3 regions of the Streptomyces sp. NPDC001970 genome follow, and region 2 is predicted to be linked to each of the others. Evidence: riboswitches for the same ligand, from Rfam matches in the RefSeq annotation. Region 2 holds a riboswitch; each other region holds the start of a gene.
The links. Region 2 has a riboswitch for cyclic di-AMP ahead of ACWCP0_RS24770 (M23 family metallopeptidase). Riboswitches for the same ligand answer to the same signal wherever they lie in the genome.
Positions count from the first base shown of each region.

Region 1 (6,187 bases), on a different contig from region 2:
AATGTCGTGAACTGACCGACCGGGGCGTCCGGTTCAGCGTCGGGATCGTCGGCTTCGAGGAGCATCTGGAGCAGGCGCGCCGGCTCCGGGCCGATCTTCCCCCGCATGTGTATCTGTGGGTCAACGCGGCCGAGGGGCGCACGTACACCGACCAGGAGGCCGACCGCTGGACGGCCCTCGACCCCCTCTTCCCGTACAGCCGCCATCCGCACCGCTCGGCCGGGCTGCCGTGCCGCACGGGCGAGTCGGTGATCTCGGTGGACGGGGACGGGACGGTGCGGCGCTGCCACTTCGTCCGTTCCGAGCTCGGCAATCTCTACGACGGCTCGTACCGGGCGGCACTTCGGCCCCGGCCGTGTCCGCTCGCCGTGTGCGACTGCCACATCGGATACGTCCATCTGGAGTCGCTGCCGCTGTACGACCTGTTCGCGGGCGGGGTCCTGGAGCGGATCCCCGCCGCCGCGAACGGGAGGGTTCACAGCGGAAGCAGATCAGGACGCTTCGGCTCCACGTGATCACCGGAGGACTCGCCCCGCAGCCGCCTGCCGATCCACGGGGCGAGGTACTCGCGCGCCCAGTGGATGTCGTCGCGCCGGACCTCGAGCGTGCCGCGCGGCGGCAGCGGGGGCCATGGCTGGTCCGGGTCGACGGGGACGTGGAAGCCGAGGACCTGGGCGGCGCGGAGCGCCACGCGCGTGTGTCCCTCGGGGGACAGATGCAGCCGGTCGTCGTCCCAGGCGCGCCTGTCCTGGACGGACTTGAGCGACCAGAGGTCGAGGACCGGGCAGTCGTAGCGGTCGGCGATGGCGCGGACGTGCGCGGTGTACGTGGCGATCTTGCCGCGCAGGTGGCGCAGCACGGGCACACCGCGGGTGTCGAAGCCGGTGGTCACCATGACGGTGCCGACGGCCGAGGTGAGGGCGGCGACGGCTCGTTCGAAGCGCTCGGCGACGTCGTCGGGGTCGGTGCCGGGCCGGATGATGTCGTTGCCGCCCGCGCAGAACGTCACCAGGTCGGGGGCGAGTTCCCTTGCGCGCGGGACCTGTTCCGCCACGATCTGGTCGAGAAGGCGGCCGCGCACGGCGAGGTTGGCGTAGCGGAAGGTGTGCTCCGGTGCGCGGTCGTCGAGCAGGACCGCCAGGCGATCCGCCCATCCCACGAACCGACCCTCGGGTCCGGGGTCCCCGACGCCCTCGGTGAAGCTGTCACCGATCGCCGCGTACGACCCGAATGCCCTGTTTTCCCTTGATCTCGAATCGTCTGCCACGTCGAGACATCATTCACGGCGCTAAGTGACCTACGCCACCGTAGGGAGGGGTTGACGGGGCGTGAGATAGACCACCTGGTCAGTTTTCCGCTCAGCGGGAATATGGCGGCACACACACGCCCGCCGCCCTCCGGGTCAGGTCGGAGGGCGGCGGACGCTGCTGACGTTACGTCAGGTTCAGATCGAGACGCCGTACTGGCGGAGGTAGGCGAGCGGGTCCATGTCCGAGCCGTAGTTCGGGGTGGTGCGGATCTCGAAGTGCAGGTGCGGACCGGTGGAGTTGCCGGTGGAGCCGGAGAGGCCGATCTGCTGCCCGCCGGTGACGCTCTCGCCGGACGAGATGGAGAGCTGGGAGAGGTGAGCGTACTGCGAGTACGTGCCGTCGTCGTGCCGGATGACGACCTGGTTGCCGTACGCGCCGGCCCAGCCGGCCGAGACGACGGTGCCGGGGCCGACCGACTTGACGGAGGTGCCGGTGGGGGCCGCGAAGTCGACACCGGTGTGGTAACCGCTGGACCACATGGCGCCGGCGGTGCGGTAGGCGGTGGTCATGCTCGCGTCGACCGGGGCGAAGTAGCCGGAGAAGTTGCTCTGCGCGGCGGGGGCAGGGGCGGCGGCAGCGGCACCGGCGGGGGCCTGGGCGGCACCGGATCCGGACTCGGCGCGCACCTGCGTGCGTTCGGCCTTCGCCGGAGCCTCGGCCCGCGCGTCGGCCTTGGCGGGCGCCTCGGCCTTGGCGGGCGCCTCGGCCTTCGACGCCTTCGCCTTCGTCTTCTCCTTGGCGGGGGCCTCGGCCGGAGCCTTCGCCTGGGCCTTGGCGCCGAGCGTGAGCTTGAGACCCGGGTGGATGAGCGACGGGTTCTCGCCGACGGCTTCGCGGTTGTCCGCGTACAGCTTCTTCCAGCCGCCCCGGACGTCCTGCTCCACGGCGATCTTCGACAGGTAGTCACCGGACACGACCGTGTAGGTCTTGGCCGCCTTCCCCGTCCGGTCCGCCTGGGGGGCGGCGGCCTTCTGGGCGACGGTGGCGACGCGCTCGGGGGTGACGGTGGGCGCGGACGTGTCCGCGGCGTGCGCACCCGCGGCGCCGATCAGGGGGAGTGCGATGGCGGCACCACCCGTGCCCGCGGCGACGAATCCGCGCGAGATGGGGTTGGTCCTCGGACGACGATGCTTGCCCTTGGGCATGGCGAATTCCTCTCCGGCGCCTACGAGGTGAGCTGTCGGGTGCGGGCTGGAGACGCCCGGCCGCGAGGTGTGCGGCTTGACCCCTAGCCGTCCGGAACTCCGGTCGGCGTTCTACCTGGGTCCCCCGCTCCTGCCACGCGTGGGGGTGGGTGCGTATTCCGGTCGGCGGCAGGATTAGGCGGTCCGACCGGATTGCGGCGAACTTAAGGGAGCCGGTCGACGGGAACAAGCCACCTCATTAACCCGGCATTCACCCAGGTAGCGACAACAGGGAATTCCCGGTCACCCTCCGTCGATTACGGATCTGTGATTGCCTTGCGGACAAAGGCAATTGATTGCGGGACACGACAACAGAACGTCACGAATATGATCCCGCTCACGCAACGGAGCCCATCCCCCTTGTAACCGGGGCGTGTTCCACTAAAGGCCTCAATACGGACAGAAGCCCCAATAGGCATGAATCCCACTAGATGTGCCCGTAAGGGCGGAAGGGTCAGATCCGGCCGGACCTGCGCCTCAGCCGGAGCACCACCGCGTCGCGATCACCGCGCAGCCCCGTGTCCATTCCGTGATGCAGCAGCACCGCACCCCGGTGGACGGTCTCCGTGTCCAGACACTCGTACGCCGCCGCCGGGTCGAGCCCGCACAGCCTGAGCGCGGGCGGCCGCTCCCCGTGGCGCTGCGCCTCGAGCCAGGCCAGGACGATGACCTCGTCGCCGCGCACGTACTGCACAGCGCTCAGCCCGCCCTCCGGCGGGCGCAGCCGGTGGAGCTCGCCGTGCTGCACGACCGGCCTGATCTTCTTATAGAGGTCCACCCAGCCGCGGGCCTCGGTCAGCTCGTCCTCACTCCACCGCGCGAGGTCGCCGCCGATGCCCAGCACCCCGGCCATCGCGCTGACGAAACGGAACCGCAGGGAGCTGATCCTGCCGTTGAGCTGCACATTCGGGCTGTCCGTCACCCAGGCGGCCATGACCCGGGCCGGATGCAGCTGCGAGAAGCCGTGCTGGATGGCCAGCCGGTCCAGCGGATCGGTGTTGTCGGAGGTCCAGACCTGATCGGTACGGGAGAGTATCCCCAGGTCGATCCGGCCACCGCCGCCCGAGCAGGACTCGAAGGCGACGGCCGGGTGCGCCGCCCGCAGCCGGTCCAGCAGGGAGTAGAGCGCCTCGACGTGCTCGACCCAGAGCCTCTGGGGGTACGGCTCCCCCGGCCAGCCGGCATCCGTGAAGCAGCGGTTGAAGTCCCACTTCACGTAGTCGATGGGGGCCGAGGCCAGCAGCCCGTCCAGCTGTTCCCAGAGGTGGTCCTGGACGTCCTGGCGGGCGAGGTTCAGCACCAGCTGGTTGCGGAATTCGGTCCGGGCCCGGCCCGGACGGTGCTGGATCCACTCGGGGTGGGCGCGGTGGAGATCGCTGTCGGCGTTGACCATCTCCGGCTCGACCCAGATCCCGAACTGCATGCCCAGCGCGTGCACTTCGTCGGCGAGCGGCTTCAGCCCCTGCGGGAAGCGGTCCGGATTCGGCGTCCAGTCGCCGAGCCCGGCCCGGTCGCTGGTGCGCCGCCCGAACCAGGCGTCGTCCACGACGAAGAGCTCGACCCCGATCCCGGCCGCCCGGCGCGCCAGGGCCCGCTGCTGCTCCTCCGAGATGTCGAAGCCGGTGGCCTCCCAGGAGTTGTAGAGGACCGGCCGGGAAGCCCGCGCGTCCGGAATGACATGGGCGAGCTGCCAGGAATGCCAGGCGCGGCTTGCCGCGCCGAAGCCACCATCCGTCCAAAGTCCGGCAAATACGGGCGAAATATATGATTCGCCCGGCGCGAGGAGCAGCAGCCCGGAGTCGTCGTATCCGGCTCCGCCGTTGATCTGCACCCGGCCGTCGGGCAGGTGCTGGACGGCGATCCGCCATGATCCCGACCAGCCGAGCGCACAGCCGTACACCTCGCCCGTCTCCTCCGTGGCCTCACCGTCGTCGACGGCGACCCAGGGCAGGTGCTGGTGCCCGGTGTGCCCGCGACGCGACCCGAGCACCTTCTCGCCGTACGTGAGCTCCGACCGCACGAGAAGGGACTCGGCCGCCCAGCGGCCGTGCAGCTGCGAGAGCCGGCGCCGGTCGCGACCCGGCAGTGTCCACACGGCGGCGTCGGCGCGCAGCAGCTCCAGCGCCGCTCCCTGGCCGGCATGGGCCACCGTGACCCAGCGCTCGATCACGTCGGAGTCGTCCCGCATCCGGTAGTGGAGGGTCAGCGCGAGACCGTGCAGCGGGTCAACGAAGCGCAGCCGCAGCTCGTCACCGTCCGCCTGGGCGTCGTCGAAGCGCCACTCGGTGCCGCGCACCTCCTGCGTGCGTACGGAGAGGGCGGGCCGTACGAAGCGGGGGCCGCCCTCGACCGGGTACTCCTCGTGCCCGTCGAGCTGTGACTCGAACGGCCAGTAGGGCGGGAGGGGCCGGGCCGCGAGCGCCTCGGCGTCGGCCGGTCCGATCCGGGGTCCCCAGTGCAGATGCAGCAGCTCGTCGCGGTCGGTGACGTGCAGCGCGTAGCTGCCCGTACGCCCGGACAGAAGCCAGATGCGCCCCTCACCGACCGACTGGATCACCGCAACCCCCCAGATCCACACAGGTCCGCACATCATCGACCGGAACCGTCCCTGGAGGCAACGGTCTTGGCGCCGCAACCGAGATGATTGCCTGAGGAATCGATGTCGTAGGGTCGGGAGCGCGCCATCGTCGGCGAGCAGTGCCGACCGCAGACACGGAGGAGCCCCCGTGACGCAGCAGCTGCCCCAGACCCCGTCGACCGAACCCGAGCTCGCAGGGGTGCGCAACTTCAGGGACGTGGGCGGACTGCCTACCGTCGACGGGCGACGCGTGCAGTACGGACGGCTCTTCCGCAGCGGCCACCTCGCGCACGCCACCGAGAGCGACGCCACCTTCCTCGCCTCGCTCGGGCTCCATACGATCTTCGACTTCCGCAACGCCGCGGACCACAAGCTGGAGGGCCTCGACGTCGAGCTGCCCGGCGTGCGGAACGTGAACATCCCGCTCAGCGACCCTGCCGACGGCGCCGAATTCTGGAAGATGGTCCGCGACGGCGACCTCGAGCAGCTCAGGTCGATCCTCGCGGACGGCAAGGCGGCCGACCGGATGTCCGCCTCCTACCGCATGATCATCAAGGAGCGCACGGCGGAGCACAGCCGGGTGCTGCACGCGCTGGCGGATGACAGCGTCCCGGCGCTGATGCACTGCGCGGCGGGCAAGGACCGCGCGGGACTGTCGATCGCCATCTCGCTGCTGGCGGTGGGCGTCGAGCGGGACGCCATCGAGGCCGACTACCTCAAGTCCAACGACCCCCACCGCCGCTACAAGGTGCGCCGCAGCGACACCTCCCCCGCCGGGATGTCGCCCGAGGTCATGGAGCTCCTCAGCCCGCTCTTCGACGCCCGGGCCGACTATCTTGCGGCGGCTTTCGAGACGATCGAGGAGACCTGGGGCGGAACCGAGCGCTACTTCGCCGAGGGCCTCGGGATCTCGCCCGAGACGCGTGAGCGCCTGCGCGAGCGGCTGCTGGACGGCTCGGTCTGAGTCTCCCGGCCGAGTCTGCGGACCGGCTCTCCGGACCGGCTCTCCGGACCACGGTCGGGGTCACTCGGCCCCGACGGTGAACAGCAGACAGAGGAAGGCCGCGAAGATGTGGCCTGCCACCAGATACGCGAAGAGCCGGACGATCAGCCCG
Region 1 covers NZ_JBSFDW010000018.1:151,291-157,477, reverse strand. Annotated here, with positions in the region: gene ACWCP0_RS22455 (STM4011 family radical SAM protein) at 1-515, shown strand, start outside; gene ACWCP0_RS22450 (SGNH/GDSL hydrolase family protein) at 476-1,267, opposite strand; gene ACWCP0_RS22445 (M23 family metallopeptidase) at 1,445-2,455, opposite strand; cyclic di-AMP (ydaO/yuaA leader) riboswitch at 2,460-2,617, opposite strand; gene ACWCP0_RS22440 (alpha-galactosidase) at 2,949-5,051, opposite strand; gene ACWCP0_RS22435 (tyrosine-protein phosphatase) at 5,221-6,036, shown strand; gene ACWCP0_RS22430 (DUF6126 family protein) at 6,097-6,187, opposite strand, start outside.
Region 1: another riboswitch for cyclic di-AMP. It lies ahead of ACWCP0_RS22445 (M23 family metallopeptidase); the one in region 2 lies ahead of ACWCP0_RS24770 (M23 family metallopeptidase).

Region 2 (6,187 bases):
AAGATTCCGCACCGCGGCGGGTACGAGCACTTCAAGGTCACGTCGCGCCATGAGGACAGCCCGGAGGGGCGGCTGCCCGTGTACGAATGGTGGGAGCGCACGGAAGTCGCCGAGTAGGCCCCGCGGCCCGCGGGACGTGGACGTGAGGGACCCGGTCGGGCGCCCGGTACAGGCCGGGCCCTGCCGGTGTGATGGGGGTTGTCCTGAGCTGCCCGGCAGCCGCACAGGAGCCGCCCGGGGCACCCCGCGACCGTAAATGGAGTGGATCTTGCTCCTGATGGCGTAAGGTGGTGTTCACCGACGCGGGGTGGAGCAGCTCGGTAGCTCGCTGGGCTCATAACCCAGAGGTCGCAGGTTCAAATCCTGTCCCCGCTACTCAAGGCCGAAGGCCCGGATCCTGATGGATCCGGGCCTTCGGTGCGTCTGGGTCCGGCCGCGCCGGGCACAGCCCTCTCGCCGCTTGACCTTTACGTAACGTCAAGTTCTAGCGTGAAGGGCATGGAGTGGTCGATCCAGGAAATCGCCAGGAAAGCCGGTACGACGAGCCGCACGCTCAGGCACTACGGGGAGCTGGGGCTGCTCGTGCCGAGCCGGATCGGCAGCAACGGCTACCGCTACTACGACCAGGACGCCCTGATCCGGCTGCAGCGCATTCTGCTGCTCCGCGAGCTGGGGCTCGGGCTGCCGGCGATCGCGCAGGTCCTGGAAGGACAGCGGGACACGGCCGCCGCCCTGCGCACCCATCTGAGGCTGCTGGAGCAGGAGCGGGAGCGCATCGGGCGGCAGATCGCCTCGGTGCGGACCACTCTCGACCGCACGGAGAGAGGAGAGGAACTCATGGCGGAAGAAGTCTTCGACGGCTTCGATCACACCCAGTACGAGGAGGAGGTCACCGAGCGCTGGGGCCGAGACGCATACGAGAAGGGCGACCGCTGGTGGCGTTCGCTCAGCGCCCAGGAGAAGCAGGCCTTCCAGGACCGGCAGGCCGGGATCGCCCGTGACTTCGGCCAGGCGCTCAAGGACGGGCTCGCAGCGGACAGCGACGAGGTGCAGGCGATCGCGCAGCGGCATTTCGAGTGGCTGTCGGTGACGGTCGCGCCGACGAAGTCGTACGTCATCGGGCTCGGCGAGATGTACGTCGCCGACCCGCGCTTCGCGGCGAACTACGACCGGTACGGCGAGGGCGCGGCGGCGTTCGTTCGCGACGCGATGAAGGTGTACGCGGAGCACAACCTCAGCGACGACTAGCAACGGCCGGCGCGGACTGCCGCGCAGTCCCACGCAGTCCCACGCAGGCCCACGAAGGCCGCGAAGGCCCGCGACAGGCCGCGACGGGTGACGGCGGACGACGGCCGCGCCCGACCGAGACCCGTTGTTCCTGAGGTCACCAGGAGGGCCCCCTGGTGGCCGGCGGCCCGGGCCGTCCGCCCGGTGGACGTGGGACCCCGGACGCAGACCCGGGAGCTAGCCCGGTTGGCCGACGGCGATTCGCTGCGCGGCGCGGCTCCGGCCAGCCTGGGTGGGGCACGGTAGGTCCGCCCCGTGGGCGGACCGGGCAGGAGACCATTGGTGGGGCAGCGAACAGGCGACAGCGACGACGGCATCGGCGATGACGGCGCCGCGCCGCGCCGGGACGGCGGCCGCCGGATCGTCCGGGTGCTGCCCGTGGTGCTGATCGTCGGCGGGATCTTCTACGATCTGGCCACCCCCGCGACGTACACCGCATCGCCCCTCTTCGCCGCGTCGCCGCTGGTGGCCGCCCCCTTCTTCACCCCGCTGTACACCCTGCTGGTCGGCATCGGTGCTGTCGCGGCCGTGCTGGGGCTGCGGTCGTACAACGGCACGCTCGGCCAGATCCCGTCGGTGACCGAGCTGCTGACCGTGTTCACCGTCGCCGTGCTGGCTCTCTACCTCAACCGGGTCGTACACCAGGGCAGCGAGCGCCTGGCCTCCGCGCGCGAGATCGCGGAGGCCGCCCAGCGGGCGGTGCTGCCCTCGCCCGCCGAGCGGATCGGCGGGCTGCAGATCGCCGCGCGGTACGAGGCGGCGCGTGCGGACGCGTTCATCGGCGGGGACCTTTTCGCCGCGCAGGACACTCCGTACGGGGTGCGGCTGGTGGTCGGGGATGTACGGGGGAAGGGGCTGAACGCGGTCGGGGCGGTAGCCATCGCGCTGGGGGCGTTCCGGGAGGCGGCCGAGCAGGAGCCCTCCCTGGAGGGGGTCGCGCAGCGGCTGGAGCGGGCGCTGAAGAGAGGTGGCACGCGGCGCTCGGAGCCCGACGTGTTCGAGGGGTTCACCACGGCCCTGCTCGCCGAGATCCCGCGCGGCGACGGGCGGGTGCGGGTGGTCAACCGGGGCCATCCGCCGCCGCTCGTGCTGCACGAGGACGGCGTGCTGGACGTACTGGAGCCGAGCGAGCCGGCGCTACCGCTCGGCATGGGCGATCTCGGGACCTGGCCGGACCGGGTGGACGAGGCGGTGTTTCCGGCCGGGGCCACGCTGCTGCTCTACACGGACGGGTTGTCCGAGGCGCGTGACGCGCACGGCACCTTCTACGATCCGCGCGAGCGGCTGAGCGGCCGGATCTTCCCCGGCCCCGAGGAACTGCTGGACGCGGTGGTCGCCGACGTGCAGCGGCACACGAACGGCGGGTCGGCGGACGACATGGCGCTGCTGGCGGTCAGCCGGCCGGGGGAGCGGCAGCCGGAGCGGCGCCGCACGATGCCGGTGGTTCCCTGAATCGCCCACGGTTCCTCCGATCGCGACGGAACGTAATCGAAAGGGAGCCCTCCGCATAACATTTGATGCACCGTCAGAAATTGTGGGGTAGGTGAGGTGGAGTCAACTCGCCCGATTCCCCCCTCTTGCGCACGGAAAGTCCAGGGCAAAGTCGTTAACGATCAGTGGGAACGGCTTGGAATACGGCCCCGGTGTCTATTAACGTTCGATAACGCAGCGCGGTCGTCCCAGCCGTCGCAAGAGACGGCACCGTGCGCACGCGCCGAATTCCGCAAGGGAACCGGGGAACCACCAATTGGGGTGAATCGGGCACTTTATGGTGCTCGTAGGAGACCTTCCTGCTCCGAACCCGTCAGCTAACCCGGTAGGCGAGAAGGAAGGAAAGGAGCACGCCTCCGTGGCGTCCAACGAGCCTGCCCTCCAAGAGCCTCCCACCACCGAATGGTTCCCTGCCGGCGAGTGGGTCCCCACCGCCGGCGCGGAGGAGTGGAACCCGACCGAGGAGTCCGTCCGCCCGGTCCGAGGCAGGCACCGCGTCGTCAAGCAGCGCAACGGACTCGCCCGGAGCTCCACCGTCCTCGGAGTCGGCGTCATCGCCGCGGTCGGCGCCGGCGGCATGGCCACCGCGCAGGACAAGCCCGCCGTCTCCATATCCCTGCCCGACACCATCACGGACAACCTCCCGGACGCCAAGTCGCTGCCGGGCGTGGGCTCCCTGATGTCGGACGAGTCCGACGAGCAGGACGGCAACGGGAACGCGGCGCCGCTCACGGCGCTCTCCGTCGCCGACACGTCGTCCGCCACGGACGGCGGGGAGAACGTGGCCGGCGCGGGCGAGGCACTGCGCGCCCGCATCCTCCAGCAGGCCGAGCAGCAGCAGGCCGAGGCCGACGCCGAGGCGAAGGCTGCCGCGGAGAAGGCCGCCGCCGAGAAGGCGGCCGCCGAGGCGAAGGCCCAGCAGACCGAGGCCGAGGCCGAGGCCGCGGAGGCGAAGCGGCTGGCCGAGGAGGAGGCTGCGCGCAAGGCGGAGGCCGAGCGGCTCGCCAAGCTCGCCGCGAGCTACTCCCTGCCGACGTCCTCTTACACGATCACCTCGACCTTCGGCCAGGCCGGCTCCATGTGGTCCTCCGGCTACCACACCGGCCTCGACTTCGCGGCGCCCACGGGTACGCCGGCGAAGGCCGTGCACGGAGGCACCGTCAAGTCGGCGGGCTGGTCCGGGTCCTACGGCTACCGCGTGGTGCTGGAGCTCGAGGACGGCACCGAGATCTGGTACGCGCATCTGTCCTCGATGACCGTGTCCGCCGGACAGACGGTCACCACCGGCGAGACGATCGGCCGAGTCGGCGCCACCGGCAATGTCACCGGACCGCATCTGCACCTCGAGGTGCACACCGCGGGCGGCACCGGGATCGACCCGGCGGCGTGGCTGCGCGACAAGGGCCAGAGCATCTGATTCACCGCTTCGGCGGTTCGGCGCTTCGACGGTTCGTGATGCGTCGAAGCGCCGATGCCCCGATGCGTCGTACCACTCTCGGCGTCCGGCGTCCGGCGTCCGGCGTCCGGCGTTCGCGTCCACGGTCACCCTGCACGTCACTTTTCACGCTCACATGCTTCGCCCGATTCCGGGCGTCCTGTTCCGGGCGTTTCCTCGCGCTCGTACGACCCCGGCAGCCCTGGCGGCACCCCCCCCGACGTCAGGGCTGTCGGCCTATCCCCGGTACGGGTTGTAGCCCCCGTAGTCCCGGTACGGTGCCGGAGCCGGAGCCGGAGCCGGAGCCGGAAGCAAGACGCTGCCCGACGCCTGGGCCGCGTACGTCAGCGCCGGGGACGCGACGTGCTTGCGCTGCCAGAGGTGGTGGAGCAGTTCCTGCTCGCGGGCGACGAAGTCCGGGCCCGCCGTGCCGCGGTGGGCGCGGTGGCGCAGGAAGGCGAGGGAGGTCGCGAAGGCCTCGTACTCGGACACGGCGCGGGCGGCCGCGGGGCCGTGGGTGCGGCCCGCCATGTCGCGGGCCATCGTGCGCGCCCGCATGGAGGACAGGGCGAGCGGCTCGGCGGGGGAGAGCCAGCCCGCCGCGGCGTACGCGGGGAGCTGGGCCGCGACCGTGCGGAGCTCACGCTGCCGGGTCCAGACCGCCAGCCAGGTCAGCAGCCCGAAGGCCGGGACCATGAACGCCGCGTACACCGCGTAGAAGCCCCACGGGCCGAACACCCCCGAGCCGTTCCACAGCGCATGCATGCCCATCGCCAGCGCGAGGCCGAGCAGCGGCAGCGCGGTCCTGCGGAACCTCCGCCGCCGTGCCGTGATCGCCGCGACGCCGAAGCCGATGCCGGTCAGCACCGTGAAGAGCGGATGGGCGAACGGCGACATCACGATCCGTACGAAGAAGGTCGCCGCGGTGACGGACGCGAAGCCCGAGTGGCCGAACTCCTGGTCCTCGCCGAACGCATTGCCGAGATAGAGGATGTTCTCGGTGAAGGCGAAGCCGGTCGCCGTGAATCCGGCCACGACGACACCGTCGACGATCCCCGTGAAGTCCCGGCGCCGGAAGAGGAAGATGAGCAGGACGGCGGCCGCCTTCGCGCTCTCCTCCACGATCGGGGCGACGACGGTCGCGCCGATCGTGTCCGCTGATGTCGGATCGGCCGTCGCGGTCGCTATCCACTGGGTCGCGAACGAGTTCGCGATGATCGCCACGAGCGCGGCGGCGCAGGCCCCCCAGGCGAAGGCGAAGATGAGGTTGCGCCACGGGCCCGGCTCGACGCGGTCCAGCCAGCGGAACGCCGCCATCAGCAGCGGGACCGGCAGCACGGCGAGGCCGAGGCCCACCACAAAGCCCTCGGTGCCGGTCTGCTCGCGCACGAGCGCGAGGATGACCAGGCCGGAGAGGCCGAGCAGGGTGACCAGGGCCCCGACCCGCAGGGCCTTGCTGCGCCAGAGGGCGCGGCTCGGCCGGTAGCGCCACTGCGCACGCGCCGGCACGGCGTCGAACAGGGGCTGTTCGTCGCACGCCGGGACGGCGGGGTGCGACGCGGCCGGTTGCGGCTGCGGGGACCAGTCGGACACGCGACGACCCTAACCAGGGGCACGGACAGTGCGCGACGGGGTTGCGCGACGGACTTACGCGGCGGGTCGGGCGGCGCCCGGGGTGCTACCTGCGGCGGAACAGCAGGTCGTGCACCACATGCCCCTTGTTCAGGCCCTGCCCCTCGAACCGGGTCAGTGGCCGGAAGGCGGGGCGGGGCGCGTAGCCGCCGTCCGCCTGGGTGTTCTCGAAGCCGGGGTGTGCGGAGAGGACCTCGAGCATCTGCTCGGCGTACGGCTCCCAGTCGGTCGCGCAGTGCAGTACCGCGCCCGGCTTCATCCGGCTCGCGGCGAGCGTGAGGAACTCGGGCTGGATCAGCCGGCGCTTGTGGTGGCGCTTCTTCGGCCACGGGTCCGGGAAGT
Region 2 covers NZ_JBSFDW010000022.1:16,717-22,903, reverse strand. Annotated here, with positions in the region: gene ACWCP0_RS24790 (DUF5988 family protein) at 1-117, shown strand, start outside; tRNA gene ACWCP0_RS24785 (tRNA-Met) at 302-375, shown strand; gene ACWCP0_RS24780 (MerR family transcriptional regulator) at 499-1,248, shown strand; gene ACWCP0_RS24775 (PP2C family protein-serine/threonine phosphatase) at 1,570-2,739, shown strand; cyclic di-AMP (ydaO/yuaA leader) riboswitch at 2,990-3,125, shown strand; gene ACWCP0_RS24770 (M23 family metallopeptidase) at 3,137-4,195, shown strand; gene ACWCP0_RS24765 (PrsW family intramembrane metalloprotease) at 4,451-5,806, opposite strand; gene trmB (tRNA (guanosine(46)-N7)-methyltransferase TrmB) at 5,892-6,187, opposite strand, start outside.

Region 3 (6,187 bases), on a different contig from region 2:
GGCGTGGCGACCGAGTACTGGTCGTGGGCGGGCGGCGGTGATGTACGGCCCGACATCGCCTGGAGTTATCCCGATCCGCTGCCGGCCGTCCACGCCATCAAGGGCCTGGTCGCCTTCTTCAACGAGTTCGTCGACGTCATCATCGACGGAGAACGCCAGGAACGGCCGGTCACCCTCTTCTCGAAGCCGGCCGCCCCCTCCTCGAAGAAGGGCCAGGACCGGCCTGGAAGCGGAGCGACGTAAGGTCGAGACGTGAACGCTGAAGCCCCCGTCGAGCCCGGCCGTATCGTCCTGCTCACCGCCAGCCACCGCGTCGCGCCCGGACTGCTGTCCTGGCCCGCGTGGCAGACGCTGCACGCCGCCGACCGGGTGCTGTGCGCGGACGGCGGCCATCCGCAGCTGCCGTATCTGAGCGAGGCGGGGGTCGGCGTGGAGATCGCCGCGCCCACCGCCCAGGAGCTCGTCGACGCGTGCGCGGGAGGCCGGACCGTCGTGGTCGTCGCGGCCGGCGAGGGCGACCAGGCCCTCACCGACGGTCTCTCCCGCATGGCGGGCTCCGGCCGGGTCCAGATGCCCGACCTGGAGCTGCTGCCCGGCTCGTACGACCTGCCGGGCGCCCGTCTGCTCGACCTCGTCCAGGTCATGGACCGGATCCGCCGTGAGTGCCCCTGGTCCTCGCAGCAGACCCACAAGGGCCTGGCGAAGTACGGCATCGAGGAGGCGTACGAACTCGTCGAGGCCATCGAGGACGGCGACCGCGACGAGCTGCGCGAGGAGCTCGGCGACGTGCTGCTGCAGGTCGTCTTCCACGCGCGCATCGCGCAGGAGGATGCGGACGAGCCGTTCTCGATCGACGACGTGGCCGGGACGATCGTCGACAAGCTGATCCACCGCCACCCGCACGTCTTCGGCGACGCGGACGCCGAGACCCCCGAGGACGTCAAGGCCCACTGGCTGCGCACGAAGGCCGTCGAGAAGCAGCGGGAGTCCGTGACCGACGGCATCCCGCTCGGCCAGCCCGGTCTCGCCCTGTCCGCGAAGCTGGCGAGCCGCGTCCGGACGGCCGGGCTCGACGTGGAGCTGCCGACCGGCGACGGCGACCGCGGCGACCGCGGCATCGGGTACGAGCTGCTCGCCATGGCCGTACGGGCCGAGGCCGACGGGCACGACCCGGAGGCCGCGCTGCGGGCCGCGGCCCGTGCGTACCGCGACGCGATCCGGGCCGCCGAGGACCGGGCTAACGTCGAGGGGTGAACGACGCCGCCCCCGAACCTCCCGAACTCTTCACCTGGGAGTTCGCCACCGATCCCTACCCCGCCTACGCCTGGCTGCGCGAGCACGCGCCCGTGCACAGGACCCGGCTGCCCAGCGGGGTGGAGGCCTGGCTGGTGACCCGGTACGGCGATGCGCGGCAGGCGCTCGCGGACCAGCGGCTCAGCAAGAATCCCGCGCATCACGACGAGCCGGCGCACGCGAAGGGCAAGACGGGCATCCCGGGCGAGCGCAAGGCGGAGCTGATGACGCATCTGCTGAACATCGACCCGCCCGACCACACCCGGCTCCGCCGGCTGGTGTCGAAGGCGTTCACGCCGCGCCGCGTCGCCGAATTCGCGCCGCGCGTACAGGAGCTGACGGACCGGCTCATCGACACGATCGTCGCGAAACAGCACGGCGCGGCTCAGGGAGAGGCCGACCTCATCCACGAGTTCGCGTTCCCGCTGCCCATCTACGCGATCTGCGACATGCTCGGCGTCCCGCCGGAGGACCAGGACGACTTCCGGGACTGGGCGGGGATGATGATCCGGCACGGCGGCGGGCCGCGCGGCGGGGTCGCACGGTCGGTGAAGAAGATGCGCGGCTATCTGGCCGAGCTGATCCACCGGAAGCGGGAAGCGCCGGGCGACGACCTGATCTCCGGGCTCATCAAGGCCTCCGACCACGGCGAGCACCTCACCGAGAACGAGGCCGCCGCCATGGCCTTCATCCTGCTCTTCGCCGGCTTCGAGACGACCGTCAATCTCATCGGGAACGGTGTGTACGCGCTGCTGCGGCATCCGGAGCAGCGGGCGCGGCTCCAGGCGTCCCTCGCCGCCGGCGACTCCACGCTCCTCGAGACCGGCGTCGAGGAGCTCCTGCGCTTCGACGGCCCCGTGGAGCTGGCCACGTGGCGGTTCGCCACCGAGTCGCTGACCCTGGGCGGGCAGGACATCGGCGTCGGCGACCCGGTCCTCGTCGTCCTCGCGGCGGCGGACCGCGACCCGGACCGGTTCCCCGATCCTGACGTCCTCGATCTTGCGCGCCGGGACAACCAGCACCTCGGGTACGGGCACGGCATCCACTACTGTCTCGGTGCGCCGCTCGCCCGCCTGGAGGGGCAGACCGCGCTGGCGACGCTGCTGACCCGTCTGCCCGACTTGCAACTTGCGGTCGATCCGTCCGAATTGCGGTGGCGTGGGGGGCTCATCATGCGCGGATTGCGCACCTTGCCCGTTCGGTTCACTTCTCAAACGAGCTGACGGCCCATCAACTCTGTGACTTTCACGTGATCTCCGCTGCATCGACTTGTGACTGACGTTCGAATGCGGCTACGTTCACCGTCAACTCGGGACTCCTCGGTCCCCTGGGGGCTCACCGGTCCCCTGCAGTCACACGGAAGGTCACGCGCATGCTCTCCGGGAACGGTCGACACCGCCGCCCCCGCCAGGCTCCCGCCCTCGTCGTCGCCGCAGGAGTGACCGGCTCGGCCATCGCCATCCCGCTGCTGGGCGCGGGCTCCGCCACCGCCGCCGACGCCACCACCTGGGACCGCGTCGCGGACTGCGAGAGCGGTGGCATGTGGAGCGCCGATCTCGGCAACGGCTACTACGGCGGACTGCAGCTCTCCCAGGACACGTGGGAGGAGTTCGGCGGTACGGCGTACGCGCCGCGCGCCGACCTCGCCAGCCGTTCGCAGCAGATCGCGGTCGCCGAGAAGGTGCTCGCCGCCCAGGGCCCGTCGGCATGGGCGAGCTGCGCCGTGATCACCGGCCTCGCGATCGACGGCGGCAAGGCCAAGGTCGACCCCGGGCTGACGCCCGGCGCGAACACCAAGGGCGACTCGACCGGCTCGGCGGACGAGGAGGTGGACCCGCCGTCGTTCGGCGACGGGGCCGACGCCTCGACCCCGCCCTCCGGTCCGGCCTCGCCTGCGCCCAACCAGTCCGGGAAGCCCTCGGGCGGGGCGTCCACCGAGCCGTCCGCCACCCCCGAGTCGACGGCGTCCACCCGGGACGTGACCGAGGGCGCGGACGCCGAGGGCGGCTCCGGCAAGCACCGCGGTTCTGCCGCCGAGGAGGATCAGGCGGGCAATTCGGTCAATGATCGCGAATCCGGTCGACATGCCTCACGGGATGACGCATCGGCACGAGACGGCGCTGCTGCGGCAGATGGGTACACCGTCCGCCCCGGCGACAACCTGTGGGCGATCGCGGACGCGAACGAGGTGCCCGGCGGCTGGCCCGCTCTGTACGAAGCGAACCAGGAGACCGTCGGCTCCGACCCGGACCTCATCCTCCCTGGCCAGAGTCTCGATCTGGGCCTGAAGGAGAAGCAGTTGAAGAAGTAGTTAGGGTACTTATGTCCACTTCTGCGCAAGTGAGACATGAGTCTCTTCCGGTCAACTGGCGTGTTACGTCTGCCAAGTCCGGTCAACCCGCCTCCCACCTGCGAAAACGGACATCTGTCCAGGGCAGGTAAGGGCGTTTTCTCCCCGATGTTCGACTTTGAACATCGGGGAGAAGTGCGTTTACGGTCTGAACCGCTCGCCACCGCGGGCCCCGTCGACCGTCACGCCGAATCCTGCCGTCGGTCGAAGGGAACAGTCGTCGCGTCAAGCGCCGTAGGCAGGAGCGGGGGACCCAAGGTAGGTGCCGCGTCCGCCCCATGAGGGACGGTCACGGCTTGGGGTGAAGCCGCGCGCAATGGTCGCGCGTGGCCGGGCAACTCACTTGGCCCGAACCCGACAGCTCACCTCGTAGGCGTCGGTGAGGGGAAACTTCATGCTGCTTTCCGGCAAGGGCACGCACCGCCGCCCGTCCAAGGCGATCCGCCTCGCAACGCTCGCCGGTGTCACCGGTGCCGCGATAGCCGCGCCGCTCGTCGTGACCGGTACGGCGTCCGCCGCCACCGCCTCCGAGTGGGACGCGGTCGCCCAGTGCGAGTCCGGCGGCAACTGGTCCATCAACACGGGCAACGGCTACTACGGCGGTCTGCAGTTCTCGGCCTCCACCTGGGCCGCGTACGGCGGCACGGCGTACGCGGCCTCCGCCGACCAGGCCTCGAGGTCGCAGCAGATCGCGGTCGCCGAGAAGGTCCTCGCCGGCCAGGGCAAGGGCGCGTGGCCGCACTGCGGCGTGGGCCTGTCCAACGCCGCGTACACCGGTGGCGCCGCGGAGGCCGCCCCGAAGCCCGCCGCGCCCAAGGCCGAGACCCCCGCCCCGGCGCCGAAGCGCGCCGAGGCCCCGACCACGCGCTCCGCTCGCGCGGCCGCCCCGGTCAAGAAGGGCGACGGCGAGTACACGGTCAAGGCCGGCGACACGCTCAGCAGGATCGCCGGGACCGAGAACGTCAAGGGCGGCTGGAAGAAGCTGTTCGACCTGAACAAGGACGTCATCGACGACGCGGACGTCATTCACCCCGGCCAGAAGCTCCACCTGAGCTGACGGCCCGGCTCCGGGACCGATCCCGGCTCCGGGGCTCCCCGACCCGGACTCCCGGGACGCCCGTAGTCCCCTAGGGGCTCCCTTACCCCGGTGGACCCGGCGGACCACCGGACGCACGCACCCCCGTCCCCCAGCCACCCCGGCCCGGCGCACCTTCCCCCCGTACGCTCCCCCGCAGCCCTGCGGGCGCGGGAGGTGCCCCCAGGCCGGGGTTTCTGTCTGTTTCCTTCCCTTTTTCGTCCCACGGGGCGGGCACCGACCGGCCGATGCCCCCGGGCCGGATAGGCTCATGTCGCAAGGCCGAAGCGACCCTGCACCGCTTGCGTCACATTCAGCGTCACATCCCAGAAGGAGATGCTCGTGCCGTCCATCGACGTCGTCGTAGCCCGGGAAATCCTGGACTCCCGAGGCAACCCCACGGTCGAGGTCGAGGTCGGCCTCGACGACGGCAGCACCGGCCGTGCTGCTGTGCCCTCCGGCGCCTCCACCGGTGCGTTCGAGGCCATTGAGCTCCGTGACGGAGACCCGAACCGCTACCAGGGCAAGGGCGTGGAGAAGGCCGTCCTCGCCGTCATCGAGCAGATCGGCCCCGAGCTCGTCGGGTACGACGCCACCGAGCAGCGCCTGATCGACCAGGCGATGTTCGACCTGGACGCCACCGACAACAAGGCGTCCCTCGGTGCCAACGCCATCCTCGGCGTCTCGCTGGCCGTCGCCCACGCCGCCTCCGAGGCCTCGGACCTCCCCCTCTTCCGCTACCTGGGCGGCCCGAACGCGCACCTCCTGCCGGTGCCGATGATGAACATCCTGAACGGCGGCTCGCACGCCGACTCCAACGTGGACATCCAGGAGTTCATGATCGCCCCGATCGGCGCGGAGTCCTTCTCCGAGGCGCTGCGCTGGGGCACCGAGGTCTACCACACCCTCAAGAAGGTCCTGAAGGAGCGCGGTCTCTCCACCGGTCTCGGTGACGAGGGCGGCTTCGCCCCGAACCTGAACTCGAACCGCGAGGCCCTCGACCTCATCCTCGAGGCCGTCAAGCAGGCCGGTTACGCGCCCGGCAAGGACATCGCCCTCGCGCTCGACGTCGCCGCCTCCGAGTTCTACAAGGACGGCAAGTACCTCTTCGAGGGCAAGGAGCGCTCCGCCGCCGAGATGACCGAGTACTACGAGGAGCTCGTCGCCGCGTACCCGCTCGTGTCGATCGAGGACCCGCTGTTCGAGGACGACTGGGCCGGCTGGAAGGTCATCACCGACAAGCTCGGCGCCAAGGTGCAGCTGGTCGGCGACGACCTGTTCGTCACCAACCCGGAGCGCCTCGCCCGTGGCATCGAGGACGGCGCCGCGAACGCGCTGCTGGTCAAGGTCAACCAGATCGGTTCGCTGACCGAGACCCTGGACGCCGTCGAGCTGGCCCAGCGCAACGGCTTCAAGTGCATGATGTCCCACCGCTCCGGCGAGACCGAGGACGTCACCATCGCCGACCT
Region 3 covers NZ_JBSFDW010000008.1:113,747-119,933, reverse strand. Annotated here, with positions in the region: gene ACWCP0_RS12935 (DUF427 domain-containing protein) at 1-243, shown strand, start outside; gene ACWCP0_RS12930 (nucleoside triphosphate pyrophosphohydrolase) at 253-1,254, shown strand; gene ACWCP0_RS12925 (cytochrome P450 family protein) at 1,251-2,516, shown strand; gene ACWCP0_RS12920 (LysM peptidoglycan-binding domain-containing protein) at 2,666-3,604, shown strand; cyclic di-AMP (ydaO/yuaA leader) riboswitch at 3,864-4,034, shown strand; gene ACWCP0_RS12915 (transglycosylase family protein) at 4,038-4,700, shown strand; gene eno (phosphopyruvate hydratase) at 5,055-6,187, shown strand, end outside.
Region 3: another riboswitch for cyclic di-AMP. It lies ahead of ACWCP0_RS12915 (transglycosylase family protein); the one in region 2 lies ahead of ACWCP0_RS24770 (M23 family metallopeptidase).